Regions from separate parts of the Terrabacter aeriphilus genome, predicted to be linked through region 1. Evidence: riboswitches for the same ligand, from Rfam matches in the RefSeq annotation. Region 1 holds a riboswitch; each other region holds the start of a gene.
What was found. A riboswitch is a leader RNA that binds a small molecule or an ion and turns the genes downstream of it on or off. The one in region 1 is predicted to bind cobalamin.

Region 1 (8,309 bases):
GCCGAGATCGCGGCCGCGCGCGACCTCGGCATGCCCGATGCCGAGGCCTACGCCCTCGAGCTGCGCGACCAGGTCTACCGGGGGGCGGGCAAGCCGACGTCCTGACGACCGCCCCCCGACCGGCTCAGCGGGGCAGGGCGCCGAGGCGGGCGAGGAACACGGCCTCGGCCACGCACACCTTCTCGAACTCGGCGAGGTGCAGCGACTCGTTGGCGCCGTGCGCGCGGGTGTCGGGGTCCTCGACGCCGGTCACGATGATCGACGCGTCGGGGAACCGGGCGGAGAAGTCGGAGATGAAGGGGATCGAGCCCCCGACGCCCATGTCGACCGGCTCGGTGCCCCATGCGTCGGCGAAGGAGGCGCGGGCCTCGTCGTAGACCGGGCCCTCGGCGTCGGCCGCGAAGCCCGATCCGTACTCCTCCGACTCGACGGTGACCCGCGCGCCCCACGGCGCGTGGTCGAGCAGGTGCTTCTCGAGCAGCTCGAAGGCGGCCTGCGGGTCCTGGGTCGGGGCCAGGCGCATCGAGACCTTGGCGCGCGCGCGGGCGGCGAGGGTGTTCGACGCCTTGTCGACCGAGGTGACGTCCATGCCGATCGTCGTGATCGACGGCTTGGTCCACAGCCGGGAGAGGATCGAGCCCGAGCCGATGAGCGAGACGCCGTCGAGCAGCCCCGACTCCTCACGGAAGCGTGCCTCGTCGTAGTCGAGGTCGGCGGCGGTGGACTCGTCGAGGCCCTGGACGGCGACGTTGCCGTCCTCGTCGTGCAGGCTCGACAGCAGCCGCACGAGCGCGGTGACGGCGTCCGGAGCAGCGCCGCCGAACATGCCCGAGTGCACCGAGTGGTCGAGCGTCTCGACCTTGACCACGGCCCTGACGCCCCCGCGCAGGGTCGTCGTCAGGGCGGGCGTGCCGATGTCCCAGTTGCCGGAGTCGGCGATGACGATGGCGTCGGCCGCGAGCCGGTCGCCGTGCTTCTCGAGGATCGTGCCGAGGGACGGCGAGCCGGACTCCTCCTCGCCCTCGACGAAGACCGTGACGCCGACGGGGAGGTTGCCGGCGTGCGCACGCAGGGCGGCGACGTGGGCCATGACGCCGGCCTTGTCGTCGGCGGCTCCACGGCCGTAGAGGCGTCCGCCGCGCTCCTGCGGCTCGAAGGGGGCGCTGTCCCAGTCGGCGTCGTCGCCGGGGGGCTGCACGTCGTGGTGCGCGTAGAGGGTCACCGTCGGCGCGCCCTCGGGACCGTCGAGGTGGCCGATGACGGCCGGGCGTCCGCCCTCGACGACGACCTCGACGTCGAGGCCCTCGCGGCGGAGCAGCTCGGCCACGGCCTCGGCGCTGCGCGCCACCTGGCTCTGGTCGAACGACGAGGCCGACACGCTCGGGATGCGCACGAGCTCCTCGAGGTCGGCCCGCACCTGCGGCATGAGCTCGGCCACGCGGGCGCGGATCTGCTCGATCTGGTCAGGGGTCAGCGTCGCGTCAGTCACGCCTGCGACCTTACCGACCGGCGGGTCCGGTGTGCCCGGCGGTGGGCGGGCGGTGGTCTGGCGGTGGGCGGGCTGCGGTCCGGTGGCCGGCGCGATGCGGGGCCCGGGGCCCGTTCGGCTTAGAGTGACACCGTGTTCGGACGCAAGAAGACCCTCAACGACGAGCTCGCCCCCACGGTGACGGCCGACCCGGCCCGCCCCGGTGCGAAGAACCGCCCCACGCCCAAGCGGCGCGAGCAGGAGGCCCTCAACAAGCGTCCCCTCATCGTGACCGACCGCAAGGCCGCCGGTGCCCAGGACAAGGCGGCCCGCCGCGAGGCGATGGCCAAGCAGCGCGCCGGCATGATGACCGGCGACGAGAAGTACCTGCCGGCCCGCGACAAGGGCCCGCGCCGCCGCTTCATCCGCGACACGGTCGACGCCCGCTGGAACATCGGCGAGTTCATGCTCCCGGTCATGCTGCTCGTCCTGCTGCTCAGCTTCGTGCGCACGAACTGGGCCCTGCTCATCGTCTTCGTCATGGTCTACGGCCTCATCCTCATCGCCGTCGGCGACGCCGTGCTGATGTGGCGGCGCACCCGCCGCAAGGTCGAGGACAAGTTCGGCGCGGCCGAGAAGGGTGACGCCTGGTACGCCATCATGCGCGCCTTCCAGATGCGCCGCACGCGCATGCCGAAGCCGCAGGTCAACCGCGGCGAGCACCCCACCGTCTGACGCGCACCGCCCGCGGGCACGCCGTCCGCGGCTGAACTCGCGCCGTGGCGCACTTGCAGCCACCAGCCGGCCCGAACCCCGGCCGAAAGTGCGCCGTGGCGCAGTTGCAGCCACCAGCCACACCCAACCCCGGCCGCAAGTGCGCCGTGGCGCACTTGCAGCCGCCAGCCGCACCGAAACCCGGCCGATAGTGCGCCGTGGCGCAGTTGCAGCCACCAGCCGGCCCGAACCCCGGCCGAAAGTGCGCCGTGGCGCAGTTGCAGCCACCAGCCGGCCCGGAACCCTGCCCAAAGTGCGCCGTGGCGCAGTTGCAGCCGCCAGCCGCACCGGAACCCGGCCGAAAGTGCGCCGTGGCGCGGTTGCAGCCGGCGGGCAGGGGTGCGGGGCCGGCGGCGGCCTCAGGCCTGGAGGTCGGCGAAGGCGAGCGGGGCCCGGGTCACGGCATACGTCGCGAAGTAGAGCTTGGCGACCGAGCCGTCGGCGTCACGCACCACCTCGAGCACCTCGCCGCGCTCGCGGCCCTCGACGGCCCGGAAGCGGTCCGGGCCCTCGGCGGCATACCGCGTCTCGGACAGCGGGTCGTGCTCGTCGAGGCGCGACCACAGCCCGCCGTCGCGCACGAAGAACGTGAGCGGTGAGCCCTCCGACCACCACAGCCCGAGCAGCTCGGCGAGCGCCGGCTGCTCCGCCTCGGGCACCCAGGGCGCTGGGGCCGACGGCTCGGAGTCGAGCACCGCTTCGACCAGGTCGGTCGCGAGCGCGAGGGTCATGGCGTTCGACGTGGCGTTGGCGAAGACGACCGCGCCGATGCCGTCACGCCGGCGCACCCGCAGGCCGGTGAGGAAGCCGGGCATGGCCCTGCCGTGCCCGACGAAGACCCGGTCGCCCCGCCGGCCCATGCCGAAGCCGAGACCGTAGGCGCCGCCCCAGCCGTCGACGTCGGTCATGATGATCGGCCGGCACATCTCGTCGATCGTCTCGGGGCGCACGACGCGGTCGTCGGGGCGCGCGACGTAGGCGGCATAGCGCGCCATGTCGGCGACCGTCGACCAGAGGCCACCCAGGGGCGCCGTCGCGTTGAGCGTGAAGAGCGGCTCCTCGCTCGCCGTGCCGGCGTAGGGGTCGACCTGGTAGCCGAGCGCACGGTCGGTCGCCGGCACGAGGCCGGTGCGCGTCATCCCGAGCGGACCGAGCACGCGCTCCTGCACGACGTGCTCCCAGTCCTGCCCCGTGACGCGCTCGACGACCTGGCCGAGCAGGCCGTAGGCGAGGTTCGAGTAGTGGAACGCGTGGTGGGCGGGCAGCACCTGCTCCGCCTCCTCCACGCCGGCGAGGAAGGCCTCGCGCTCCGGGGCCTGGAGGCTCTCCCAGATGTTGCCGACCGGCTCGCGCTGGAGGCCGGATGCGTGGGCGAGCATCTGCCGCAACGGAACCCGCGCGTGCCGGGTGCCCGGCAGGTAGGTCTCGAGCGTGTCGTCGAGCGACAGCCGGCCCTCGTCGCGCAGCGACATCACCGTCAGGGCCGTGAAGGTCTTGGTGACCGACCCGATCATGAACTGCGTGTCGTCGTCGGCCGCCACACCCTCACCCGCGCCCGCACGACCCGGCGCGCCGAGCCGGGCCGACCCGACGTGGCCCGACCACACGAGCTGCCCGTCCCGCACGACACCGGCGCTGACGCCCGGCGACCGCCAGGAGCGCTGCGCCTCGGCGACGCGGTGGCGCAGGTCGCGCGCGAGCGCGTCGGAGAGCGGCTCGACCTCGGGAGTCACTCGGCCGCCCGCAGGCTCATCGGGCCGTAGACGACGGCGTCGTCCTCGCGGAGCGTGACGGACTCGACCCCGGCGGCGACGAGGTCGCGCCAGGACTCGCCGAGGTAGTTCTCGGCGTCGCTCTGCGTCGGGAACGTCGTCGAGCTCAGGGCCTCCCCCGTCATCGGGTTGCCGTGGGCGTCGAGGTACAGCCAGGACCAGTCAGCACTCATGCCCGCCACCCTACGGGTCGGCCGTTTGACGCGCGGGGTGGCCGCGTGCCACGGTTCGCCTACCGAAGGACGATGGGGCAAGCCGGTGGGAATCCGGCGCTGACCCGCAACCGTGACGTCACCCGCAGCCGAACGAGGCGCGGACGACCAAGTCGGAAAACCCTCGTCCTGCCGGCTCCTTTGTCAGTCTGTCGTGGAATGCGGACCGGAGTCACCCGCCGGGGCCGCGCCAGCGCAGACCCGACACGGTGTCCGACCGCGAGGAGGAAACCGTGTCCGCTGTTCGTCGTGCCCCTCTCCGGGTCCTGCTCGTCGCCCTCGTCGCGGCGTGCCTCACCGCCCTCACCGTGGGGCCCGCGCAGGCCGCTGCCTACCGCTACTGGGGCTTCTACCAGCTCACCGACGGCGCCTGGGCGTTTGCGCAGAAGGGCCCCGACCAGACCGTGCCCAAGGACGGCAGCGTCGAGGGCTGGCGCTTCGCCGTCGCCGACGAGGCCTCGACCCGCTACCCCCGCGCCGTCCTCACCTTCGACGCCCTCTGCGCGAGCACGCCCGCCGAGTCGGGCAAGAAGCGCGTCGGCCTCGTCGTCGACTTCGGCCGCTCGGCCGACGCCGCCGACGCCGCCACTCCCCCGGAGCCCCGGGCCCTGTGCGCCGTCGTCGCGAGCGACGCGACGAGCGCGGCCGTGCTGGCCACCGCCGGAGACGTGCGGGTCGAGAAGGGCCTCGTCTGCGGCGTCGCCGGCTACCCGGGCTCCGACTGCGGCGGCGCCGTCAAGGAGGTCACCCCGGAGGCCAAGGCCGCCGACCAGCCCGTGACGATCGCCGCCCCCGGCGCCACCCCGTCGGCCGCCGCCACGCCGAGCGGCTCGGCCACGACCGCCGGTGACGTCGCCGCGGCGCCCGCGTCGTCGTCGACGGGTGGCAGCACGACGGCATACGTCGTCGGCGGCCTGCTGCTGCTCGCGCTCGTGGCCTACCTCCTGGTGCGGGGCCGCGCCCGGGCCCGCCAGGACGGCTGAGCGGGAGTCGGCGCCGCGATGGCGCAACGGGCGCGACTGCAGCACCCCGCGGCCTGGTGGCTGTGGGGGCTCGGTCTCGCCACGGCTGCGTCGCGCACGACCAACCCGCTGCTGCTCGTCGGGGTCATCGGCGTCTGCGTCCTCGTCGTCGCCGAGCGCCGCGACCCCGCCGTGCCCAACCCGCTGCCGGCCTTCCTCGTGATCGGCGCCGTCATCGTCGCGTTCCGCGTCGTCATGACGGCGCTGCTCGGCAACGGCATCGTCGGCGGCACCGTGCTCTTCACGCTGCCGCAGGTGCCCCTGCCGGAGTGGGCGGCCAGCATCCGCCTCGGCGGCCCGGTCACGCTCGACGCGATCCTGTATGCCGTGTACGACGCCCTGCGCCTCGCCGCGGTGCTCGCGTGCCTGGGCGCGGCGAACGCGCTGGCGAGCCCGCGCCGGCTGCTGCGCTACCTGCCGGCCACCCTCTACGACGTCGGCACCGCCGTCGTCGTGGGCCTGACCTTCGCGCCCCAGCTGCTCTCGGACGCGCGCGACGTGCGCGCGGCCCGCACGTTGCGCGGACGCGACGGTCGGGGGGTGCGCGAGCTGGCCCGGCTCACCGTGCCCGTGCTCGAGACCGCGTTCGAGCGCTCGCTCGGCCTCGCGGCGTCGATGGAGTCCCGGGGCTACGGCCGCTCCGTGCGGTCGAGCTCCACCTCGCGCCGTGCCGCCACCACGCTGGCCCTCGTCGGTCTCGTCGGCGTCGTCGCCGGCCTCTACGGGCTGCTCGACGCGTCTGCCGGCGGGCTGCTCGGCCTCCCGCTGCTCGCCCTGGGTGCCGTCGTCGCAGCGACGAGCCTCGCCGTCGGCGCCTCCCGCGACGGGCGGTCGGGCCACCGGCGCGACCGGTGGGCCTGGACCGAGACCGTGACCGTGGTGGCCGGCGCCGTGCCGGCCGGCGCGCTCGTCGTCGCCTCGGCGCGCGGCTGGGACGGGGTGACGCCCGCCCAGCAGGCCGGGCTGCCTGCCGTGCCGCTCGTCGCCGTGCTCGCCCTCCTCGTGGCCGCGCTGCCCGCGTGGCTCACCCCGATGCCCCGAGAGGTGGCCCCGTGATCACCTTCGACCACGTGTCGGTGCAGTATGCCGACGCAGCCGCTCCCAGCCTCCGCGACGTGACGCTGGAGGTGCCCGAGGGCGAGCTCGTGCTCGTCGTCGGGCCCACCGGCAGCGGCAAGTCGACGCTGCTGCGCACCATCAACGGGCTCGTGCCGCACTTCAGCGGCGGCACGCTGCGCGGACGCGTCACCGTCGACGGCCTCGACACGGCGGAGCACCGCCCGCGTGACCTCGCCACCGTCGTGGGCCTCGTCGAGCAGAACCCGACGTCGACCTTCGTCACCGACGTCGTCGAGGACGAGGTCGCCTACGGCATGGAGACGATGGGCCTCGACCCGACGACGATCCGCCGCCGCGTCGAGGAGACCCTCGACCTCTTCGGCCTCACCCCGCTGCGGACCCGGTCGCTGCGCGCGCTCTCGGGCGGGCAGCAGCAGCGCGTCGCCATCGCGGCCCTCTTCGCCGCAGGCCCGCGCGTGCTCGTGCTCGACGAGCCGACGTCGGCCCTCGATCCCGTTGCGGCAGAGGAGGTCCTGGCCTCGCTCCACCGCATCGTGCACGACCTCGGGGTCACGGTCGTGCTCGCGGAGCACCGCCTCGAACGGGTCGTGCACCACGCGGACCGGGTCGTGCTCGTCGACGACGGCCGCGTGTCGGAGCTGCTCGACCCGGCCGAGGCGATGCTGCGGTCGCAGATCTTCCCGCCGGTCGTCGGCCTCTCCCGGCTCGTCGGGTGGTCGCCGACGCCCCTGTCGATCCGTGACGCCCGGCGCCAGGCCGCGACGCTGCGCGATGCGCTCGGCGCGAGCACGCCGCGGCCGACGGCCGACCTGCGCCTCATCGGGCCGGGCGACGCCGTGGCGGTCAAGGGGCTCAAGGTCGCGCGCGGCGGCCGGGTCGTGCTCGACGGCGTCGACCTCGACGTGGCCCGCGGCTCCATCACGACGCTCATGGGGCGCAACGGCGCCGGCAAGTCGACCCTGCTCGGCGCGCTGGCCGCCCAGCACCGGCTCACGGGCGGGCAGGTGCGCCTCGGCGCCGACGGCATCGACCCGCACGCCCGGAGCCCGCGTGAGCGCGTGCGCACCGTCGGGCTCGTGCCGCAGCAGCCCGAGCTGCTCCTCTACGCCGACTCGGTCGCCGCGGAGTGCGCCGCCGCCGACGAGGACTTCGCCGTGCCGGCGGGCACGGCCCGGGCCGTGCTCGACCGCATCTCGGACGGCGTCGACCCCGACCTCCACCCGCGCGACCTCTCCGAGGGGCAGCGCCTCGAGCTGGCCCTGGCCGTGATCCTCGCCGGCTCCCCCGAGGTGCTGCTGCTCGACGAGCCGACGCGGGGCCTCGACTACGGCGCCAAGAAGCGGCTCGGCGAGGTGCTCACCGGGCTGGCCGCCCAGGGCACGACCGTCGTCCTCGCCACCCACGACGTCGAGCTCGCGGCCGAGGTGGCCGACCGCGTCGTCATCCTCGCGGACGGTGAGGTCGTGACCGACGGTCCGGCCCGCGACGTGCTCGCCTCCTCCCCCGCCTTCGCGCCGCAGGTGACGAAGGTGCTGCTCCCCCAGACGTGGCTCACGGTGGCCGAGGTCGCCGGCGCACTCGGGCGCATCGCATGACCTCACGACGTGTCATCCCGCTGCGCTGGCCGGCCGTCGTGGCCGTGGCCGTCGTCGGGCTCGTCGGTCTCGTCGCCTTCACCTGGCCCTTCTTCGTCACGGGCGACGTCGCGCGCGACCACGGCAACGACGCGCCCTGGTTCTTCGCCGTCCTGCTCGCGCTGCTCGCCGTCGTGTGCCTCGCCGAGGTGACGGCCGGGCGCCTCGACGCCAAGACGATCGCCGTGCTCGGGGTGGCGGCCGCTGCCGGCGGTGCCCTGCGCCTGCTCAGCGCGGGCACGGCCGGGCTCGAGCCGATGTTCTTCGTCGTCATCGTCGCCGGGCGCGTGCTCGGCCCGGGCGTCGGCTTCGTGTCCGGCTCGCTCGCGGTCACGACCGGTGCCCTG
Region 2 (8,309 bases), on a different contig from region 1:
CGCAGCGTCGACGTCGGCGACCGGGAGCACGCGCTCCGCGTCGGAGCTGGCGCGCTCGACGTACCGCGCCTCGTCGAGGCGGCCCGCCTGGCGTAGGGCCTCGCGCACGTTCTCGAAGGTGCGGCCGAGCTTCATCACGACCGCGGCCTCGGTGTCGGCGAGGCGCCGGGCGAGCTCGGGCACGGGGAGGGTGCCGGGCAGGATCGTCAGCACGTCCTCGTGCCGGCAGAGGCCGGTGGCGACGGCGGCGGCCGACCCGCTCACGGAGGTCACCCCGGGCACGACGGCGGTGTCGTAGCGGTGGGCGAGCCGGTCGTGGAGGTACATGAACGTGCCGTAGAAGAGCGGGTCGCCCTCGGCGAGCACGACGACGTCGCGACCCGCGTCGAGGTGGGCCGCGAGCCGTTCGGCCGACGCGTCGTAGAAGTCGGCCATGAGGCCGTGGTAGCCGAGTGGGTGGTCGGTCGACCCGGTCGTCACGGGGTAGGCGAGCAGCTCCTCGACGACGCCGTCGCGGACGTAGTCGGCGGCGATCCGGCGGGCGATCGAGTCGCCCCGCGGCCCGCTGTGGAAGGCCACGACGTCGGCCGAGCCGATGAGCCGGGCCGCCTTGACGGTGACGAGCTCGGGGTCGCCCGGGCCGACGCCCACCCCACGCAGCGTGCCGGTCACAGCTCCTCCTCGCGGGCCAGGGCGTTGACGGCCGAGGCGGCGAGGGCCGACCCACCACGGCGTCCGTGCACGACGAGCCACGGGATGTCGAAGGGGTTGTCGGCGAGCGCGACCTTCGACTCGGCCGACCCGATGAACCCGACGGGGATGCCGACGATCGCGGCCGGCCGAGGACCGCCGTCGGCGATCGACTCGAGCAGGTGGAAGAGCGCCGTCGGGGCGTTGCCGATGGCGACGACGGCACCCTCGGTGCGATCCCCCCAGAGCGAGACGGCAGCCGCGGATCGCGTTGTCCCCCAACGCCGCGCGAGCTCCGGCACGCGCTCATCGCGCAGGGTGCAGACGACCTCGTTGTCTCGGGGCAGTCGCGCTCGGGTGATGCCCGAGGCGATCATGTGCGCGTCGGTGAGGATCGGCGCGCCGGACCGGAGGGCGGTGCGGGCGGCGGTGACGAGCCGCGGGTGGACGGCGATCTGCCCGGTGAGGTCGACGTCGCCGCTCGCGTGCACCATGCGCACGGCGACGACGCGGGCGTCCTCGGGCAGGTGGTCGAGCCGCGCCTCGGCCCGGATCGTCGCGAACGACCGGCGGTAGATCTCCGCCCCGTCGGTGACGTAGTCGTAGCGGCGCGTCGGCGGCAGTGCCGCCTCGGTCGTCGTCCTCAGGTCCATCACCCGTCCACCCTCCGAGATCCGTCCTCCGCCGGCTGGGCGGCGATCTGGTGCAGCGCGTCGTCGAGCGACGTGGGCTCGAGGACGTCGACGTATGCCGTCTCCGGCGTCCCGCATCGCCGCTCGCACCCGCTGACGTGCACGGGCAGGCGACCGTCGGGCAGCACCGGAGCGAGCTCGCGGGCCAGGGCGCGCGTGTCGAGCGCCGAGCGCGCGCAGCCCGGGAGCCCGGTGCAGGCGTGCATCCTCGCCCACGGCGAGTGCGCGTGCGTCACGAGCCCCGCCGCCTCGAGGTGCGGCAGCGCGGAGGCGGCTCCCTCGACGACGAGGGAGCGCCACGGGGTGACCCGGACGCTCTCGGCGTGGCGGCCGAGGGCGGCCACGTGGTCGGGGCGCAGGAGGCCGAGCGGCACCGCCACGACGGCATGGTCGCCGACCGCTCCGAGGGGCTGCGACGGAGCGGGGAGGGCCGGCAGCCGTGCAGTGGCACTCCCGCCCAGAGGATCGTCGAGATCGTCGACGTGCCAGATGGATTCGTCACCGGCAGCGCGGCCCACGAACTCCCTTGCCAAACCCACGATCGTGGGCACGGCCGAGTCGATCGACACATCCCAGCCGTGGTCGGCCCGGCCGGCCCGGACGATGCCGCGACCCGGGCCGGTCGCGACGAACGAGAGGTCGGCCGCCGTGTTGATGACGTCGCCACGGCCGTCGTCGAGGACGAAGAGGAACCGTCCCCCGAGCGCGGCGAGCTCGGCGTCGGCGCGAACCGCCACGTCCAGGGAGCGCGTCAGGGGCCGGAGGTCGGCGACCCCGCGCGAGTCGAGGCCGGAGAGCGGCGACACGACGACGTTGCGGACGAGCTCGTGCGTCGCCGACGGGACGAGGCCGCTGCTGCGGATGCCGTCCACGACCGACGCCGGCAGCGGGTCGGCAAGACCGCGCAGCTGCAGCGCCGCTCGAGACGTCAGCTGGAGCGACGGATCCGCTTGTGCTGCAACGACATCGAGCAGGGCGACGAGTGCCTGCACCCGCACGGGGAGGCCCGCCGGGCGGAGCCGGACGATGGAGCCGTCGGCCGCCGGGAAGGGTCGGCGCAGGCCCGGGCAGGCATCGCCTGCCCGGCGGGCTCGGCTCGTCGGGGCGGTCACGCGGCACAGGATAGGCCCGGACCTCGCGTCGTCAAGGCGCCCGTCTCGGGCTATGGTGGGCCCAGCGTCGTCGACCCAGGAACCCGGTGAGAATCCGGGACGGTCCCGCCACTGTGAGCCGCCACCCCACCGGGTGGAGGTGAGTCAGGAACTGCCGGCAGCGCTTCGTTTCCTTTCGACCGCGGGGCGTGGACACCCCGCCGAGGAGTTCCTGTGACGCGCATCGCGCTGCTCTCGACGTCTGACACCGACCTGCTCTGCGCCCGGGGCAGCGGTGCCGACTACCTGCTCGCCAACCCCTCTCGGCCCGGCCACACCTCGATGGCCGAGGCGATCGAGGCCGCCGACGTCGTCGTGGCGCGCATCCTCGGCGGCCCGCAGGACCTGTGCGAGGGGTTCCGCCGGATCCGCTCGACGGGCAAGCCCTTCGTCGTGCTCGGCGGCGAGCAGACCCCGCACGCCGCCCTGATGGAGCTCTCGACCGTCGCCCCGGGCGTCGTCGCCGAGGCCCACCGTTACCTCGCCGAGGGTGGTGCCGCGAACCTGCGTGAGCTGCACGCCTTCCTCGGCGACACGCTCCTCATGACCGGGGAGGGCTTCGAGCCGCCCGTCGCGCTGCCGACGTGGGGCGTGCTCGACCGCCCCGCGCCCCAGCCGGCCGCCGACGACGCGCCCCGCCCCCGTGTCGGGATCCTCTTCTACCGGGCGCAGTTCGCCGCCGAGAACACCGCCTACGTCCACGCCCTCGCCGACGCCGTCGACGCGGCCGGCGGGATCGGCGTGCCGGTGCACGTGTCGTCGCTCCGCGACGCGCCGACCGACCTGCTCGAGCACCTCACGGCCTACGACGTGCTCGTGACGACCGTGCTGGCAGCGGGCGGGACCAAGCCCGGCACCGCCAGCGCCGGTGAGGACGACGAGGCCTGGGACGTGCAGGCCCTCGCCGCACTCGACGTGCCGATCATCCAGGGTCTGTGCCTGACGTGGGGCCGCAGCCAGTGGGAGGCGAGCGACGACGGGATGAGCCCCCTCGACGTGGCGACGCAGGTCGCGGTGCCGGAGTTCGACGGTCGCATCATCGGCACCGCGTTCTCCTTCAAGGAGACCGACGCCGACGGCCTGCCGCACTACGTCGCCGACGCCGAGCGCTGCGCCCGCCTCGCCCGGCTCGCCGTCAACCACGCACTCCTCCGCAGCACCCCGCCGGCCGAGCGCCGCATCGCGATCGTGCTGTCGGCGTACCCGTCGAAGCACTCGCGCATCGGCAACGCCGTCGGCCTCGACACCCCGGTCTCGATCGTCCGGCTGCTCCGCGCCATGCGCGACGCCGGCTACGACGTCGGCGCCCCGGGTGAGATCCCCGGCACCGGCCCGCTCGAGCCCGTCGACGGCGAGACCGCCGACACGACCGCCGGCAACGCCCTCATCCACGCCCTCATCGCGGCCGGCGGCCAGGACGAGGACTGGCTCACGCAGGAGCAGCTGACCGGCCAGCCGGTCCGCATCCCGTCCGCCCGCTACCGCGAGCACTTCGACACGCTCCCGGCGGCGCTGCGCGAGGCCGTGTCGACCCACTGGGGCGAGGCCCCCGGCGAGGTCTTCGTCGACCGGCACACCGATGCCGACGGCGAGCTCGTCGCCGCGAGCCTGCGCGCCGGCAACGTGGTAGTGCTCGTCCAACCACCCCGCGGCTTCGGCGAGAACCCCATCGCGATCTACCACGACCCCGACCTGCCGCCGACGCACCACTACCTCGCCGTCTACGACTGGCTCGCAAGGGAGTTCGGCGCGCACGCGATCGTCCACATGGGCAAGCACGGCAACCTCGAGTGGCTCCCGGGCAAGACCCTCGCGCTGTCCGCCGCCTGCGGGCCGGACGCGACGATCGGCTCCATCCCGCTCGTCTACCCCTTCCTCGTCAACGACCCCGGGGAGGGCAGCCAGGCCAAGCGGCGGGCGCACGCGACGATCGTCGACCACCTCGTGCCGCCGATGGCCCGCGCCGAGTCCTACGGCGACATCGCCCGGCTCGAGCAGCTGCTCGACGAGTACGGCAACGTCTCGGTCATGGACCCTGCCAAGGCGCCGGCCCTGCGGGCCGAGATCTGGACCCTCATCCAGGCCGCGCAGATGCACCACGACCTCGGCCTCACCGACCGCCCCGACGACGACGCGTTCGACGAGTTCGTCATGCACGTCGACGGCTGGCTCTGCGAGGTCAAGGACGTCCAGATCCGCGACGGCCTCCACATCCTTGGCGAGGCCCCCACGGGGGAGGGCCTCGTCAACCTCGTGCTCGCGATCCTGCGGGCCAACCAGGTCTTCGCCGGTGCCGTCGGCGCGGTGCCTGGTCTGCGGACGGCGCTCGGTCTGGGTGAGGGGCACACCGAGCGCACGTCCGTGGACGCCGCCGAGGAGCGCGCGTCCGCACTCGTCGCCGCCCTCGCCGACGCCGGCTGGGACGAGGCCGCCGTGCCCGGCATCGTGCGCGAGCAGCTCGGCGACGGGGCCGCCGTCGGCACTCGCGTCGGCACTCGCGTCGACACTCGCGTCGACACCGAGGGCGTATGCCGCTCGCTGGCCTTCGCGTGCCGCGAGGTGGTCCCGCGCCTGCGGGCCACGACGGGCGAGATCGATGCCGTGCTCCACGCGCTCGACGGCGGCTACGTGCCAGCCGGGCCGTCGGGCTCGCCGCTGCGCGGCCTCGTCAACGTGCTGCCGACCGGCCGCAACTTCTACTCCGTCGACCCCAAGGCGATCCCGAGCCGGCTCGCCTGGGAGACGGGCCAGCGGCTCGCCGACGACCTGCTCGCGCGGCACCGCGCCGACACCGGCGAGTGGCCGCGCTCGGTCGGCCTGTCGGTCTGGGGCACGTCGGCCATGCGCACCTCCGGCGACGACATCGCCGAGGTGCTCTCGCTGCTCGGCGTGCGCCCCCGGTGGGACGAGATGTCGCGCCGCGTCGTCGGCCTCGACGCCGTGCCGCTCGCCGAGCTCGGCCGTCCGCGCGTCGACGTCACGGTCCGCATCTCCGGCTTCTTCCGCGACGCCTTCCCGCACGTCATCGCGATGCTCGACGACGCGGTGCGCCTCGTCGCCGACCTCGACGAGTCACCCGAGGACAACTACCTCCGGGCCCACGTCGCGGGCGACCTCGCCGAGCACGGCGACGCGCGACGGGCCACGACCCGGATCTTCGGCAGCAAGCCCGGCTCCTACGGCGCCGGCATCCTCCCCCTCATCGAGTCGGGCAGCTGGCGCTCGGACGAGGACCTCGCGGAGGTCTACGCGACGTGGGGCGGCTTCGCCTACGGGCGCGAGCTCGACGGCATACCTGCTCGGGCCGACATGGAGCGCACGTACGCGCGGATGGACGTGGCCGCCAAGAACATCGACACCCGCGAGCACGACATCGCCGACAGCGACGACTACTTCCAGTACCACGGCGGCATGGTCGCGACGGTGCGCGCGCTGACGGGTCGCGAGCCCAGGGCCTACGTCGGCGACTCGACGACGCCGGATGCCGTGCGCACCCGGACGCTGACGGAGGAGACGGCGCGCGTCTTCCGGGCCCGCGTCGTCAACCCCCGGTGGATCGCGGCGATGCGGCGGCACGGGTACAAGGGAGCCTTCGAGCTCGCCGCGACGGTCGACTACCTCTTCGGGTTCGACGCCACCGCGGGCGTCGTCACCGACTGGATGTACGAGCAGCTCGCGCAGACCTACGTGCTCGACAAGGAGAACCGCGACTTCCTCCAGCACGCCAACCCGTGGGCGCTGCACGGGATGGTCGAGCGGCTGCACGAGGCCGTCGACCGCGGCCTGTGGGCGGAGCCCGACCCGCAGCTGCTCGCCGACCTCCAGCAGGTCTACCTCGACGTCGAGGGCGACCTCGAGGACTAGGTCGCCCTGCGTCGACGCGGTCACCCGGCCGGGACGACGACGACCTTGCCGCTCAGCGCACCCTCGGCGGCGCGGGCGTGCACGGACGGCAGGTCCTCGAGGGCCACCCGCTCGGCCACGTCGACGACGAGCTCGCCGCGGTCGACCCGCGCGACGAGCCCGGCGAGCTGCGTCGCGTCGCTGCGGACGTAGAGGTCGATGCCGCGGACGCCGCGCGCCTCGTCGGTGGGCGCGGGCATCCACACCGTCGTGTTGACGACGACCCCGCCGTCGCCGACCCGGCCGGCCAGCGCGGCGAGCTGCTCGGGGGTGACGGGAGCGAGGTTGAGCAGGACGTCGACGGGATCGGTGACGGCCGCGGCGACGTCCGCCGCGGTGTGGTCGACGACCTCGTCGGCACCGAGGGCTCGCAGGTGGTCCGCGGCGTCGGGACCGCCCGTCGCCACGACGTGGGCACCGGCTGCCCGGGCCAGCTGGACGGCGTAGCCGCCGACCGCCCCGCTCGCGCCGTTGACGAGGATCCGCTGACCGGCGCGGAGCCCGGCGTGCTCGAAGAGCGCCTGCCAGGCGGTGAGCCCGACGAGGGGCAGGGCGGCAGCGTCGGCGAGCGGGATCGACTCCGGTGCGATCGCGAGGCCCGCGGCGTCGGTGACGACGTACTCCGCCGACGCGCCGTCGACGGTGAAGGGGAGGAAGCCGACGACGTGGTCGCCCACCCGGAGCCCGTCGACGTCGTCGCCCACCGCGTCGACGGTGCCCGCGACGTCGAGGCCGGGGACGTGCGGGAGGTGCAGGGGCATCGGGCCCTGCATGCGGCCGGCGCGGATGTTGCCGTCGACGCCGTTGAACGACGTGGCGGCGACGTGGACGCGCACCTCGCCGGGGCCGGGGGTCGGGGTCGGGACGTCCTCGTAGCGCAGGACGTCGGCGTCGCCGTACTCGTGGAATCGGATGGCCTTCATGGCGGAGCCTCTCTCTGCTGTCGTCAGGTGCTCCGAATTCGAAGCATGTGGGGACCGTAGCAGTGCTTCACATTCAAAGCAAGACCTTCGAATGTGAAGCACCTGTAGGCTGGCGTCATGTCGTCCAGGCCTGCCCCCCTCGACCCCGTCCAGCTCGGCGCGTACTTCGCCCTCATGGAGGTCGCCGGCCTGCTGCGGCACGCGGTCGAGCAGCAGCTGCGCGACGACGGCGACCTCAGCTACGTGCAGTTCCAGCTGCTCGCGCGTCTGGCCCTGGACTCGCCGACGGGCAGCGCGCGGATGACCGACCTCGCCGACACCGTGGTCTACAGCCGGAGCGCGCTGACCTACCAGGCGGGGCTGCTCGAGAAGGCCGGTCTCGTCTCGCGCGCGCCGTCGCCGGACGACGAGCGCAGCACCACGGTCACGGTCACCGATGCCGGCCGCGCCGTCATCGAGCGGGTAATGCCGGGGCACGTCGAGGTGCTGCAGCAGCAGCTGTTCGCGCCGCTGTCGCCGGACGACGTGGTGGCGCTCGGTGACCTCCTGTCACCGGTGCGGGACCACATGCGGGCCGCGCCGCCGCGCTCGGCGGCGCCCCGCCGCCGTCGCTGACGGGCAGACGGGCGCAGGGCCGGGCTCAGGGCCCGAACGGCGTGAGGCAGAACGGGTGCCCCGCCGGGTCGAGGACGACCCGCCAGCGGGGGTCGGGTTGCGGGTCGGCGAGGCGGGCCCCGAGGCCGACGGCGCGCGCGGCCTGGGCGTCGAGGTCGTCGGCGTCGACCGTGACGTCGAGGTGCACGATCGAGGCGCCCGGCCACGTCGGCTCGCGGTGGTCCGCGACCTGCTGCGTCACGAGGACCAGGCCGCCCACGTCGACAGCCGACGCGTGTCTGTGCGACCAGAGGAGCGTGCCGTCGAAGAGTTCCGCGTAGAAGGCCGCGAGCCCC
Region 3 (8,309 bases), on a different contig from region 1:
CGACGAGGAGCGTCACGTGGACCGTGCCGCGGGGGCGGCTGACGGCATACGTCCTCTTCTCGAGAAGGGTTGCGGCAGAGCCGAACCCGGCGACAGGATGCCATTGGCGGGGGTCGCCGACGAACTGGTCGACGCACCACCCCAGGGCGAGCCCTGCCGCACGGCTCATGCGAGGACGTCGAGGGCGGCGACGTCGCCGATGACGACGACGGCGGGCGCACCGAGGCCCGCAGCGCGCGCGACGGCGTCGATCTGCGACAGCGGTGCCCGCACGGTGCGCATGCTCGGCAGCCCGGCGTCCGCCACAAAGGCCGCGGGGGTCGACGGTGCGAGCCCCTCGCCGACGAGCGTCGCGGCGACCGCACCCAGCGTCGCCACCCCCATGAGCACGACGACGGTCGTTCGGCTGCGGGCGATGGCGCCCCAGTCGAGGGTGCTCCGTGGGTCGCCCGGCGGGACGTGGGCGCTGACGACGGTGAACCCCTGGACCAGGGTGCGGTGCGTCACGGGGATGCCGGCGAGGGCAGGCGCCGCGATGCTCGACGAGATGCCGGGGATGACGGCGACCGGGATGCCGCGCGCCGTGCACGCCTCGGCCTCCTCGCCACCGCGCCCGAAGACGAAGTTGTCACCGCCCTTGAAGCGCAACACGTTCCGCCCGGCGAGGGCGTGCTCGACGAGCAGCTCGTTGATGCGCTCCTGCGGCGTGAACTCGCCCCGGGGGATCTTGCCGACGTCGACGACCTCGACGTCGTCGCGCGCGTGCCGCAGGGCGCTGAGCGGGGCGAGCCGGTCGTGGACGATGACGTCTGCCACCCGGATCGCCTCGATGCCGGCGACGGTGATCAGCGACGGGTCGCCGAGCCCGCCCCCGAGCAGGGTGACGGACCCGACGGTGCGCGTGCCGGGGGCCTCGGTGCCGGCCGGCGCGGGGCGCGCCGACGGGTCGCCGCGGAGGACCACGTCGAAGGCCGTCGGGTCGGCCTGCGCGTCGAGCGCCACGAGGCCCCGCTCGGCGAGGTCGCGCAGCGACGTGGGCAGGGCCTCCGGTCGAGACGCCACGGTGACGCGGGCGCCGTCGTCGAGGAGGGCGTGCACCGTCGCGACCGTGTGCGGGTGCACCCGCGCGAGGAGGACGGACAGTCCGGCGAAGCTCAGCTCAGGCGACACGGCGCCGTCTCCTCAGGTCGTGGAGGGCCGTCGCGACGGCACGAGAGGTCTCGGGGTCACGGACGGCGAGGCGGATCCAGGTCGGGCCGAGCCCGGGGAAGGTCTCGCCCCGGCGCACGGCGAAGCCGAGGCGGGCGAGGTCCTCCCGCACCGAGGCGGGCCCGAGGGGCACCGTGTCGACGAGCACGAAGGGGGCGGCGGACGGCGCCGCCGTCGCGAGGCCGACGCCGGCGAGCTCCCGCACGAGCACCGCGCGGTGGCGGGCGAACGTCGCGGCAGCCGCGTCGGCCTCGGCGACGGCACGCTCCGAGAGGCAGGCGACCGTCGCGGCGACGGCCGGGCTCGACACCGACCAGGGCGGCTGCACCGAGCGCAGGGCCGCGACGAGCCCCGGATCGCCGACGACGTAGCCCGCCCGCAGCCCGGCGAGGCCCCACGTCTTGGTCAGCGAGCGGACGACGAGCAGGCCCGTGAGGTCGCCGCCGACGAGCGACTCCGGCTCGCCCGGCACGGCGTCCATGAAGGCCTCGTCGACGACGACGACGCGACCCGGGCGGACCAGCGCCCGGAGGTCCGCTGCGGGGTGGAGCACGCCGGTCGGGTTCGTCGGGTTACCGACGACGACGAGGTCGGCGCCGGCGTGGTCACCCGCCGGCGCGAAGGCGGCGGGGTCGAGCCGGAAGCCGTCGCCGGCGTCGAGGACGACGCGGTCGACGGGGCGCCCGGCCGCGCGCAGCGCCGCCTCAGGCTCGGTGAACTGTGGGTGCACGACCGCGGGCCGGTCGCCCGCGACGGCTCGCGCGACGAGGGTGAACGCCTCGGCGCCCCCGGCCGTCGGCAGCACGCACGCCGGGTCGACGCCGTGCCGGGTCGCGATCGAGTCGACCGCCGGCGCGGGGTCGGGGTAGCGGCCGAGGTCGTGCAGCGAGGCCGTGATCGCGTCGGCGACCCACCCGGGCGGGGCGGGCAGCCGGACGTTGACCGCGAGGTCGACGAGCCCGGGGGCCGCGTCGCGGTCACCGTGGTGGTGCAGGTCGACGTGCGGGTGCAGGCGGCCCGGCCCGCCGCTCACGACGCCCTCCGGCGTGCGGGGGACGTGCCGGCATACGCGTGCACGTCCGAGGCGAACCGCGCGGCGAGCCAGGGGTGTCCGGCCCAGTGCGTGTGCAGGTAGGACGCGTGGAGGGTGGCCCGGCCGGTGCCGGCGGGGTCGAGCGCGAAGCCGTCGGGGCGACCGTCGAGGAGCCAGGCGGGGCTGCCGGGGCTGCCGGGGCTGCCGGGCACGGGCGCGTCGACGGTGGTGCGGTGGAACTCGTGCCCGGTGACCCGACTGCCGGCGGGCGCCAGCAGGGAGTCGACCGGTGCGACGGCCGTGCGGTAGCCGAGGGTGAGGCGCGGACCCATCCGCGCCGCCGCCGGCACGGCGCCGACCATGGGGTGGCCGTCGACGGCCTCGGCGAGGTAGAGCAGGCCGGCGCACTCGGCGACCGTCGGCAGGCCGCCGCGGACCGCGCGCAGCACGTCGCGGCGCAGCGGCTCGTTCGCGGCGAGGTCGGCGGCGTGCACCTCGGGGAAGCCGCCGCCGAGGTAGAGGCCGGCCGTGCCCTCGGGGAGGGCACGGTCGCGCACCGGGTCGACGACGACCGGCTCGAGCCCGGCCGCGCGGAGCAGCTCGTCGGTCTCGGCGTAGCGGAAGGTGAAGGCGCGGCCGCCCGCCACGGCGACGACCGGCGCGCCGACGCGTGGACCGGGCGTCGCCGGCAGGCCGGGCACGCCCTCGAGGGCGAGCACCGGGTCCCAGGCGACCCCCGGCAGGTCGGGCGCCGTGCGGGCGATCGCGAGCACCGCGTCGAGGTCGACGTGCTCGGTGACGCGTGCCGCCAGCCGCTCGAGGGTGGCCGCGGCCTCCTCGCGCTCGGCTGCGGGCACGAGGCCGAGGTGACGCGACGGGGTCTCGATGCCGGCATCGCGCGGGAGCACCCCGAGCACCGGCACCCCGGTGGCCTCGAGCGCCGAGCGCACCTCACGCGTGTGCCTCGGCGAGGCCGCCTTGTTGAGCACGACCCCGGCGACCCGGACGCCCGGCTCGAACGTCGCCAGGCCGTGCACGATCGCGGCCGCCGTGCGCGTCGTGTGGCTGACGTCGACGGTGAGCACGACGGGCGACCGCGTCAGCGTTGCGACATGGGCCGTCGAGGCGTCGCCGTCCCCGCCGACCCGACCGTCGAAGAGGCCCATGACGCCCTCGACGACGGTGACGTCGGTGTGGCCGTGGGCGGCCGCGCCGTGCAGGAGCAGGGGCACGACGCGGTCGGCCCCGCAGAGGAAGGGGTCGAGGTTGCGCCCGGGGCGCCCCGTCGCGAGCGAGTGGTAGCCGGGGTCGATGTAGTCAGGCCCCACCTTGGCGCCCGCGACGGCCAGCCCGCGCGCCCGCAGCGCGGCCATCAGGCCCGTCGCGACCGTCGTCTTGCCGTGGCCCGAGCCCGGGGCCGCGACGACGAGGCGCGGCAGGGCGGTCACCACTCGATCCCCCGCTGGCCCTTCTGGCCGGCGTCGAAGGGGTGCTTGACCTTGCGCATCTCGGTGACGAGGTCGGCGAGCTCGAGCAGCGGCTCGGGGCAGCGCCGCCCGGTGATGACGACGTGCTGGTGGCCGGGACGCCTCCGGAGCGTCTCGACGACGTCGTCCACGTCGACCCACCCCCAGGCCATCGGGTAGGTGAACTCGTCGAGCACGTAGACGCCGTGCGTCTCCGCGGCGAGCCGGCGCTTGATCTCCGCCCAGCCCTCGCGTGCCGCGAGGGCGTGGTCGTCGTCGGTGCCCTCCTTGCGGCTCCACGACCAGCCGGCGCCCATCTTGTGCCACTCCATCGGGCCGCCCCGCCCCGTCTCGCGGTGCAGCTCGCCCAGGGTCTCGACGGCCGTCTGCTCGCCGATGCGCCACTTGGCGCTCTTGACGAACTGGAACACGCCGACCGACCAGCCCTGGTTCCAGCCGCGCAGCGCCAGCCCGAAGGCGGCGGTCGACTTCCCCTTGCCGTCTCCGGTGTGCACGACGAGCAGCGGGCGGTTGCGCCGCTGGCGCGTGGTGAGGCCGTCGTCGGGCACGGCTCCCGGCTGGCCGCGCATCAGGCGGCCCGTCCCGTCGCCGCGCGGGTGGCGCCGACGATCGCCGAGGCCGCGAGCTCGTCGACCGGGAGGTGCTCGGCCCCGAGCTGCTCGGCGAGCCGCGCGGCCAGCCCCATCCGGAAGCGGCCCGACTCGCAGTCGAGCACGACGGACTCGACGCCCTCGTGCCGCAGGTGGCTGGCCGCGCGCGCCGCGCGGCCGAGCGCGTCGGGCCCGCTCGTGGCCCGCCCGTCCGTCACGACGACGAGGAGGGCGCGCCGGCTGGGGTCGCGCAGGCGCTCGATCCGCACGGTCTCGTATGCCGTCACGAGCCCCTCCGCGAGCGGCGTGCGTCCGCCGTGGGGCAGTCCCTGCAGCCGTCGCACGGCGACCTCGACCGACCCGGTCGGCGGCAGCGCCAGCTCGGCGCCCGAGCCGCGGAAGGTGACGAGCCCGACCTTGTCGCGGCGGCGGTAGGCGTCGAGCAGCAGCGACAGCACGGCGGCCGTCACCGCCTCGAGGCGCTTGCGGGCGGCCATCGACCCCGAGGCGTCGACGCAGAGCAGCACGAGGTTCGCCTCGCGGCCCTGAAGCACCGAGCGGCGCAGGTCGCCGGCGGTCACGCGCAGCCGTCCGGATGCGCCGGCCGTCCGGTCGTGGACGCCCCGCGAGGCGGCCGCCCGGATCGTGGCCGGCAGGTGCACCGGGCCGGTGCGCGCACTCGTCGAGCCGACCCGGCGGCCGGTCGTCGTCAGGGCTGCCGACCGCCGGCCCGCCTCACCGTGTCCGATTCCCTTGGCGCGCAACAGGCGCGCCGCGTAGGGCTGGGTCGCGGGGGCCGCGATGCCGTCGCTGCCGGCCCCGTTCCCGGCAGCGGGGCCGGCCGTGGAAGGCGCGTCCGCGGGGTCCGTGTCGACGGAGGAGCGCGTGGGCGTCTCCGGGGCGGCTGCTCCGGAGGGTCCCGAGGTGCCGTCGACCCGCCCCGCAGGCTGCGGCTCGCGTGAGTGCTCGGTGTCGGTCCGCTGCCCGGTCGTCCCGCCGTCGGTGGGTGCGGCGTCCGACTCGCCGTCGCCGCCCGTGCCCTGCTCCGGGCCCCGGCCACCGGGGTCGGTGCCGGGGTCGGGGTCGGTGCCCGGATCGGGCTCGTCGTCGCCGAGCAGCTCGTCGAGGAGGGCCTCGTCGAGGCCGGGGGAGTCGAAGGGGTTGCGCCGCCGGCGGTGCGGCAGCGCGAGCCGCGCGGCCGCGCGCACGTCGGCGAGCGTCACGTGCGTGCGCCCGGCCCACGCGGCGTGGGCGACGGCCGCCCGGGCGGTGACGATGTCGGCGCGCAGGCCGTCGACCTCGAAGCCCGCGCAGACCGTGGCCACGCGGGTGAGCACGGCGTCGGTGAGGCGCACCTGCCGGACGCGGGCCCGGGCCTCGTCGATGCGTGCCCGCAGGGCCTGCTGGTCGTCGTCGAACCGGGCCGCGAACGCGGCGGGGTCGGCGTCGAAGGCGAGCCGACGGCGTACGACCTCGGCACGGGGGCAGGGATCGCGCGGGGCGGCGACCTCGACGGTGAGGCCGAAACGGTCGAGCAGCTGCGGACGCAGCTCTCCCTCCTCGGGATTCATCGTGCCGACGAGCACGACCCGCGCCGGGTGCGCGACGGAGACCCCGTCGCGCTCGACCGTGTTGCGGCCCATGGCTGCGGCGTCGAGGAGGAGGTCGACGAGGTGGTCGTGCAGCAGGTTGACCTCGTCGACGTAGAGGATGCCCCGGTTCGCGGCGGCGAGCAGCCCCGGCTGGTAGGCGGTTTCGCCCCGTGCGAGGGCGCGTTCGAGGTCGAGCGAGCCGACGACGCGGTCCTCGGTCGCGCCGATGGGCAGCTCGACGAGTCGCGCCGGCCGGGTGTGCGCCGGCGCGTCGGTGTCGTGGGGGCCGTCCGGGCAGGCGGCCGTGTCGCCCGGCGCGCAGCCGAAGCGGCACGCCGTGACCACGGACTGGTGGGGGAGCACGGCCGCGAGCCCACGCACCATCGTCGACTTCGCGGTGCCCTTCTCGCCGCGCACGAGCACGCCGCCCACCTCGGGCGACACCGCGGTCAGCACCAGGGCGAGGGCCAGGTCGTCGGCGCCGACGACGGCCGTGAAGGGGAAGTGGTCGCTCGACCCGGTCGGAGCCGGGATCGAGGGTGCGTTCGAACCGTCGCGCATGGCGAGCCTCCTGCGGGTGCCTCGCCCGCGTCGGTGGACCGGCCGCGCCCGGCGGGCACGACCAGCGACGGGAGATGTCCTGGCTTCCCCCGACCGGCTGGTCGGGGGTTCACAGTGGCGGGACCGCTCCGGATTCGCACCGGATTCCTCTCCGCGTCGCCAGCGGCAGTCTGCCACGTCGCAGCGTGTCGCAGGAGCGGTGGGTCAGCCACCCGTCGCCACGACGGTCGCGAGGTCGCGTCGCAGCTCGGTCGACGTGGTCGGCGTGAGGCGCACGTCGCGCTCGACCGCCTCGGCCCGGAGCAGGCCGGCCCCGGTGTCGAGCCAGGCGAGGTGCTGCGCGAGCGTCTGCTCCCCGGTGGCGAGGGCGACGTCGACGGTCGCCAGTCGCCAGCCGCCCGAGTGCACGCCGTCCCGCGCGGCGGGCCACGGACCCAGCGCGTCGGCGAGCGCCTGGGCCGCAGCACGGCGCAGGCCGCGGCGGTGCGATGCGAGCTCCTCGAGCAGCACGTCGGGCACGGCGACCGTGGCGGCCGCGAGCTCCGGTCCCGCGGCGAGGGAGGCCCACGCGGCAAGCATCCCGGGCAGCTGCGTCGTGTGTGACGGGCCGAGGTCGAAGGTGCCGTCACCACGGTCGGAGAGCACCGCCACCGCGGTCGCGCCCAGCCAGGCATGGTGCAGGCGCACCCCTTCGTCGTCACCGACGACGACCTGCACCGAGCCCCGCGACGCCGTCACGCCGACGAGGGTCTCACGCAGCCGGGGGTGCGGACGGCCGTCGACGAGGACCCCGCCGGCGACGAGCCGCGCGAGCGCGTCGCCCGGCGTCGAGCGCCCACCGGCGGGCGGTCGCGTGGGCTGCTGGGCGGGCCGCTCGGCGTGCTCGACGAGCACGTCGAAGGCCTCGGCGTCGAGGCGCAGGTGCCCGGTCACCGGGTCGAACGTCACACTCATGTCGGTCTTCCTCCCCTGGAGCCCGGACATGCGTCACCGTCGTCCCCCGACGTCGGGCGATGCCCATGATGGAGGGCATCACGGCCAAATGGATTAAAACGGGCAAATCGAACAGCCAGCCGGGGCCGCGCTAGGGTCGCCGCTGTGATCGAGGTGGTGGGCGTTGGCGCATCCGGGCTCGACTCCCTGGCCCCCGAGGCCCGCCGGGTGCTCGAGTCGGCCGACGTCGTCGTCGGTGGCGAGCGGCACCTCCGCATGCTCGACGCGCGCCCCGGTCGCCGCCTCGTGCCGTGGCCGTCGCCGCTCCTGCCGGGGCTGCGTCGCACCCTCGAGGACGCCGGCCCGGGCCGGGTCGTCGTGCTGGCGAGCGGTGACCCGCTCGTGTCGGGCATCGGCGCCACGCTCGTGCGGGAACTCGGTGAAGAGGCCGTCCACATCCACCCCGGAGTTTCGTCGGTCGCACTCGCGCGAGCCCGGATGCGTTGGGCTGCAGAGGATTCCGAGGTCGTGACGCTCGTCGGCCGCGACGTCGACCTGCTGCGACGTCATCTCGCCCCGCGGGCCCGGCTCGTCGTGCTCACCTCCGGTGCGGACGCCCCGGCCCGCGTCGCCGCCGTGCTCGTCGAGGAGGGGTATGCCGGCAGCCACCTCACCGTGCTCGGTGACCTCGGCTCGGCGGACGAGACCCGCACCGACGGCGTCGCGGCGTCGTGGGACGGTCGTCCCGCCACGCGGCTCCACCTCGTCTGCGTGCGCTGCGACGACCAGCCGTCGCGGCCGGGGAGGTCGCTCGTGCCGGGCCTGCCCGAGTCGGCGTTCGAGCACGACGGCCAGCTGACGAAGCGCATCGTGCGGGCGGCCGCGCTCGCCCACCTCGCGCCAC
Region 4 (4,485 bases), on a different contig from region 1:
GCCTCGTCGTGCACGGCGTGACCGTCGAGACCGAGCTGCTGCTGCACGACGCGCGGACGCGGTTCGGCGGCTCGCTGAGCCGGATCGGTGTCGAGGAGCTCGAGCCGATCGGTCGCCTCCACGGCTGGAAGCCGGCCCGGCCGATCGTCCAGTGGAGCGTCGAGCGCTCCGTCCCCCCAACAGATCCGGAGGTCGTCCCGTGACGGTCCACTTCATCGGCGCCGGCCCGGGCGCGGCCGACCTGCTCACCGTGCGCGCCGTCCGGCTCATCGCGGCCGCGCCCGTGTGCCTCTACGCCGGCACCTACATCGGGGACGAGGTGCTCGCGCACTGCCCCGAGGGGGCCGAGCTCGTCGACACGCAGCGGCTCGACCTCGACGCGATCACGGCCCACTGCCTGCGCGCCCACGAGGCCGGCCGCGACGTGGCGCGTCTCTGCTCCGGCGACCCCTCGCTCTACTCCGCCGTGGCCGAGCAGACGCGGCGGCTCGACCGGGTGGGGGTGCCGTGGGACGTCACGCCGGGCGTGCCCGCCTACGCGGCGGCGGCGGCCCTCGTCGGCCGCGAGCTCACCGTGCCCGAGGTCGCCCAGTCCGTGGTGCTGACCCGGGCGCACCGCGACTCCACGGCGATGCCGGCCACGGAGTCGCTCGCGCACTTCGCGCGGTCGCGGGCCACCCTCGTGCTGCACCTCGCGATCCGCCACACCCGGTCGCTCGCGGCGTCGCTCGTCGACGACTACGGAGCCGACTGCCCCGTCGTCGTCGTGGCCGACGCGGAGCAGCCGAGCCAGCTCGTCCTGCGCGGCACGCTGACCGACATCGCCGACCAGGTCGAGGCCGCGGACCTGCGGCAGGCGGCCGTCATCCTCGTCGGGAAGGCGCTCGGGGCCCGCGACCACGACGACTTCGCGGATTCGCACCTCTACGGCACGCGCATCTCAGGCGGACGCGAAAGCGACTGAGCCGCATACGAACTCGCTCTCGCGCCGAGGTCCCCATGGCGCGCGGCGAGCCGTTGTGTCAGGATGCGGGTGCCGCAGTGCACGGGAAGTCGGTGTGATTCCGACGTGGTCCTCGCCACTGTGACCAGGGAGCAAGTCCCCGACACCGCCACTGGCGACCTCGGGCCGGCACACGTCGGCGCACGGTCGCTGGGAAGGCTGGGGAGGCGTGACGATCTGGAAGCCAGGAGACCGGCTGCGGCGCGATCTGTCCACGAGGCATGGAAAGAAAGGGTCACTCTGCCATGACCACTGCTGCATCCGTCGTCCCCTCCAGCCGGTCCGGCGCATCCATCCAGGTCCCCGTGTGGGCCTGGCTGCTGCTCGCCGTCGCCGTCTTCGCCGTCCACGTCGTCACGCAGGAGAACGGCGCGCTGCTCAGCGCTCCCGCTGCGGAGATGCTCCACGAGCTGACGCACGACGCGCGTCACGCTCTCGGCGTCCCCTGCCACTGAGGTGGGGCTGAGCTTCGGCTCCGTGCTGCGGCGCGGAGTCTGTGCCGGCGTGCTCGCCGGCCTCGCGGCCGCCGTCACGATCTGGCTCGTCGTCGAGCCCGTCATCCGTCGGGCCCTCGTCGTCGAGGACCTGCGCTCGGTGCACGGCGGCTCGTCCGCACCGGCGCACGGCGGGGGTGAGCCGCTCGTCTCGCGCACGGCGCAGGTCGTGGGCGGCGCCGCCACGTCGGTGCTCGTCGGCCTCGCCGTCGGGGTCGTCTTCGCCGTGGTCTTCGCGCGGGTGAGGGGCCGGCTCCCCGGCGGCAACGACGTCGGCCGCTCCCTCGTCCTCGCCGCCGTCGGCTTCGCCTCGGTGAGCCTCCTGCCCGCCCTCAAGATCCCGGCGAACCCGCCTGCCGTCGGCGACCCGCAGACCGTCGGCCGGCGCACGCTGCTCTATGCCGTCGTGCTCCTGCTGGGCGTCGCGATCGCCCTCGTCGTGCCGGCACTGGACCGGGCCCTGGCCCGGCGAGGGACGTCGCGACCGACGCGCTCCGCGCTCGACGTCGTGGCCGTGGTGGCCCTCGTCGTAGTCGTCCTCGTCGCGGTGCCGAGCTCGCCGGACGCCGTGCCGGCCGACGTTCCGGCCGCCCTGCTCTGGGACTTCCGCGTCGCCTCGCTCGCTCAGCTCGCGACCCTGTGGCTGACGCTCGGCCTCGTCTTCGGGCTCCTCGTCGAGCGGCTCGACCGGAGGGGGAGGGTGCCCGAGCGCGTCGGCGTCGTCGCCGCCGGGTCGGCGTGACGGCACACGTCGGCGGGGCCGGGTCGGGCCGGTGCCTCGTGCGGGTCTGCCGGGACTGCTGCTGCGGCACGGAGGCCAAGCACCCGGGCGTCGACCACGACGGGCTGCTCGCCCGGCTGGAGGCTGCGGTCGCCGGCCACGCCCGGGTGATGCGCAGCGGCTGCCTGCTCGCCTGCGACGAGTCCAACGTCGTCGTCGTGACGCCGTCGCCCTCCGGTCGCCGGGCCGGTGGACGGCCGGTGTGGGTGCGGGGTGTGCTCGACGACGCCATCGTCGACGCCGTCGCCGCGTGGGTCGTGCGCGGAGGACCGGGCATCGCCGAAACCCCTGGCGCCGTGGTCGAGTCGACCTTCGCGCCGAGCGGGCTCGCCACGTCGTGGGCCACCGTCTGACCGGGGGCGTGGAAGGTCGGCCCCCGCCCAGGGGTACCGACCTTCCACGGCGGGGCTGCTCGGGACGGCGGCCCGTGCCGGCGATGGGCGGATTAGTACCTTCGTCCGGGTTTCGACTAGTACCCCGGTTCCGCTTGGCTCGTCGTGACGCACCCGACCGGTGCCTCACGACGAACCCATGAAAGGGAACACGCATGCGCACCACGACTCGGGGACTGCGGCGCGGAGGCGCCGCCCTCGCCGCCGGCACCCTGCTCGGCCTCAGCCTCACCGGCACCGCCGTCGCCAAGGGCGGCGAGCCAGGCGACGACGGCGGCTCCGCGGCCACGGGCGGCACCGGCAACTACTCCGTCACCGTCAACGGGACGACGTACGACCCGGCCCCCGGCAAGGACGCGAAGGTGTCGGGCGCGCGGGTGCAGGGCGTCGTCACGGTCCGGGGCGTGCACACGACCTTCACCATCGACCCGGCCACCCTCGGCGTCTACGACTACACCCTGACCGGTGCGCCGTCCGCGGAGCGGATGGTGACGAGCCCGACGGTCGTCTTCGCGAGCAAGGTGCCGACCCTCTCCCCGGCGCAGCGCGCCACGCCGGTGCTCGACCTCCAGGTGCGCGACGACGCCCTCGTCGCCACGTTCCGCACGGCCGGCGGCAAGCTCAAGGTGCAGGCCAAGGACGCGCCCCAGGGCGGCATCTTCCAGATGGAGCCCGAGTACGGCACGCCGGTCACCCTGACGCACCGGCTCGGCCCGACGCTCTTCTACTTCGTCAACCCGTTCACCGGCAAGGTCAACTTCGGCAACGGGATCGACGCCGTGTCGTCGGCGCAGAGCCCGACGGGCGCGCACGAGATGCTGCTCGGCAAGGACAGCCCGCAGGTGGCGACGAAGACCTCGCAGACCGGCACGGCCACGACGTGGACGGTGACCTCCGGCGGCCGGATGGGCGGCGTGCTCGGCGAGGACGCCGTCGAGCTGAGCCAGGGCGCCACGAACTGCACGAAGGACTGCCAGGCCCAGAACCAGGTCCGCGGCTCGCTGCCCGTGCCCCCGGACCCGACGAACCCGACGCCGATCGGCGGCTGACCGCGGAGGGGCGAGGGGGAGGATGGGGCTGCGGCGCGCGTCAGCGCCGCAGCTCCATCCGGTGCTCCACCAGCTCGTCGTCGGGCCAGTCGTCGGGCACGCCCCGGTCGACGAAGCCGGCGCGCGCATAGGCCGCGCGGGCCCGGTCGTTGTCGCGCCGGACCATGAGGCAGGTGCCCCGGCCCTGCTCCTCGGCCCAGGCGGCGACCGCGTCGATGAGCAGGCGGGCGACGCCCGTGCCGCGCGCCTCCGGCGCCACCCACATCGAGATGAGCTCGACCCAGTCGTCGCCGTCGGGGGAGCCGCTCGCGACGCCGACGACGGCCTCCCCGTCGGTCGCGACGAGCGTGAGCGGCACGTCGGTGAGGCGGGCCCGCCAGCGCTCCTCGGCCGCGTCGACCCAGTCCTCGTACCGCGAGCCGAAGGCGGCGGGCGAGTCCGACAGCGACCGGAGCCGCACCTCGCGGAACGTCTCCCAGTGCTCCGGCCCGATCCGTGTCAGCTGCATCGGGCGAACCTAGCAACCCGCCCCTGACCGGTGGCGAGGGCGGCGCACCCTCAGCGGACGAACCTCGGCGTCCAGACCTGCCCGGCCTCAGTGACCCGGGTGCCGGAGGCGCACACCATGACGAGGCACGACATGTCGATCGTCGTGGGGTCCAGGTCGCGCAGCGTCGTCACGAGCAGCGACTCCCCGGCCCGGCCGACGTCACGGCCCACGACGACCACGGTGTCGGGGTCGCGCTCCTCGAGGAGGACCTCACGC

Region 2: another riboswitch for cobalamin. It lies ahead of cobN (cobaltochelatase subunit CobN); the one in region 1 lies ahead of ABD979_RS12730 (SCO2322 family protein).
Region 3: another riboswitch for cobalamin. It lies ahead of ABD979_RS19425 (VWA domain-containing protein); the one in region 1 lies ahead of ABD979_RS12730 (SCO2322 family protein).
Region 4: another riboswitch for cobalamin. It lies ahead of ABD979_RS19445 (CbtB domain-containing protein); the one in region 1 lies ahead of ABD979_RS12730 (SCO2322 family protein).

Annotation. Positions count from the first base shown of each region.
Region 1 is NZ_BAABIW010000016.1:199,670-207,978, forward strand. Features, by position in the region: gene ABD979_RS12705 (metallophosphoesterase family protein) at 1-105, shown strand, start outside; gene ABD979_RS12710 (dipeptidase) at 125-1,489, opposite strand; gene ABD979_RS12715 (DUF3043 domain-containing protein) at 1,622-2,203, shown strand; gene ABD979_RS12720 (serine hydrolase domain-containing protein) at 2,602-3,975, opposite strand; gene ABD979_RS12725 (hypothetical protein) at 3,972-4,187, opposite strand; cobalamin riboswitch at 4,212-4,370, shown strand; gene ABD979_RS12730 (SCO2322 family protein) at 4,460-5,209, shown strand; gene ABD979_RS12735 (energy-coupling factor transporter transmembrane component T) at 5,228-6,304, shown strand; gene ABD979_RS12740 (ABC transporter ATP-binding protein) at 6,301-7,923, shown strand; gene ABD979_RS12745 (ECF transporter S component) at 7,920-8,309, shown strand, end outside.
Region 2 is NZ_BAABIW010000028.1:189,818-198,126, forward strand. Features, by position in the region: gene ABD979_RS19470 (precorrin-2 C(20)-methyltransferase) at 1-672, opposite strand, end outside; gene ABD979_RS19475 (precorrin-8X methylmutase) at 669-1,343, opposite strand; gene ABD979_RS19480 (precorrin-3B synthase) at 1,343-2,494, opposite strand; cobalamin riboswitch at 2,534-2,667, shown strand; gene cobN (cobaltochelatase subunit CobN) at 2,708-6,397, shown strand; gene ABD979_RS19490 (NADP-dependent oxidoreductase) at 6,418-7,359, opposite strand; gene ABD979_RS19495 (MarR family winged helix-turn-helix transcriptional regulator) at 7,477-7,974, shown strand; gene ABD979_RS19500 (VOC family protein) at 8,000-8,309, opposite strand, start outside.
Region 3 is NZ_BAABIW010000028.1:176,086-184,394, forward strand. Features, by position in the region: gene ABD979_RS19400 (cobalamin biosynthesis protein) at 1-169, opposite strand, end outside; gene cobA (uroporphyrinogen-III C-methyltransferase) at 166-1,170, opposite strand; gene cobC (Rv2231c family histidinol phosphate aminotransferase CobC) at 1,160-2,242, opposite strand; gene ABD979_RS19415 (cobyrinic acid a,c-diamide synthase CobB) at 2,239-3,690, opposite strand; gene cobO (cob(I)yrinic acid a,c-diamide adenosyltransferase) at 3,687-4,298, opposite strand; gene ABD979_RS19425 (VWA domain-containing protein) at 4,298-6,472, opposite strand; cobalamin riboswitch at 6,525-6,651, opposite strand; gene ABD979_RS19430 (hypothetical protein) at 6,677-7,426, opposite strand; gene cbiE (precorrin-6y C5,15-methyltransferase (decarboxylating) subunit CbiE) at 7,571-8,309, shown strand, end outside.
Region 4 is NZ_BAABIW010000028.1:184,683-189,167, forward strand. Features, by position in the region: gene cbiE (precorrin-6y C5,15-methyltransferase (decarboxylating) subunit CbiE) at 1-203, shown strand, start outside; gene ABD979_RS19440 (cobalt-precorrin-4/precorrin-4 C(11)-methyltransferase) at 200-964, shown strand; cobalamin riboswitch at 1,023-1,218, shown strand; gene ABD979_RS19445 (CbtB domain-containing protein) at 1,249-1,458, shown strand; gene ABD979_RS19450 (CbtA family protein) at 1,481-2,239, shown strand; gene ABD979_RS19455 (hypothetical protein) at 2,236-2,631, shown strand; gene ABD979_RS19460 (hypothetical protein) at 2,826-3,719, shown strand; gene ABD979_RS19465 (GNAT family N-acetyltransferase) at 3,760-4,227, opposite strand; gene ABD979_RS19470 (precorrin-2 C(20)-methyltransferase) at 4,278-4,485, opposite strand, start outside.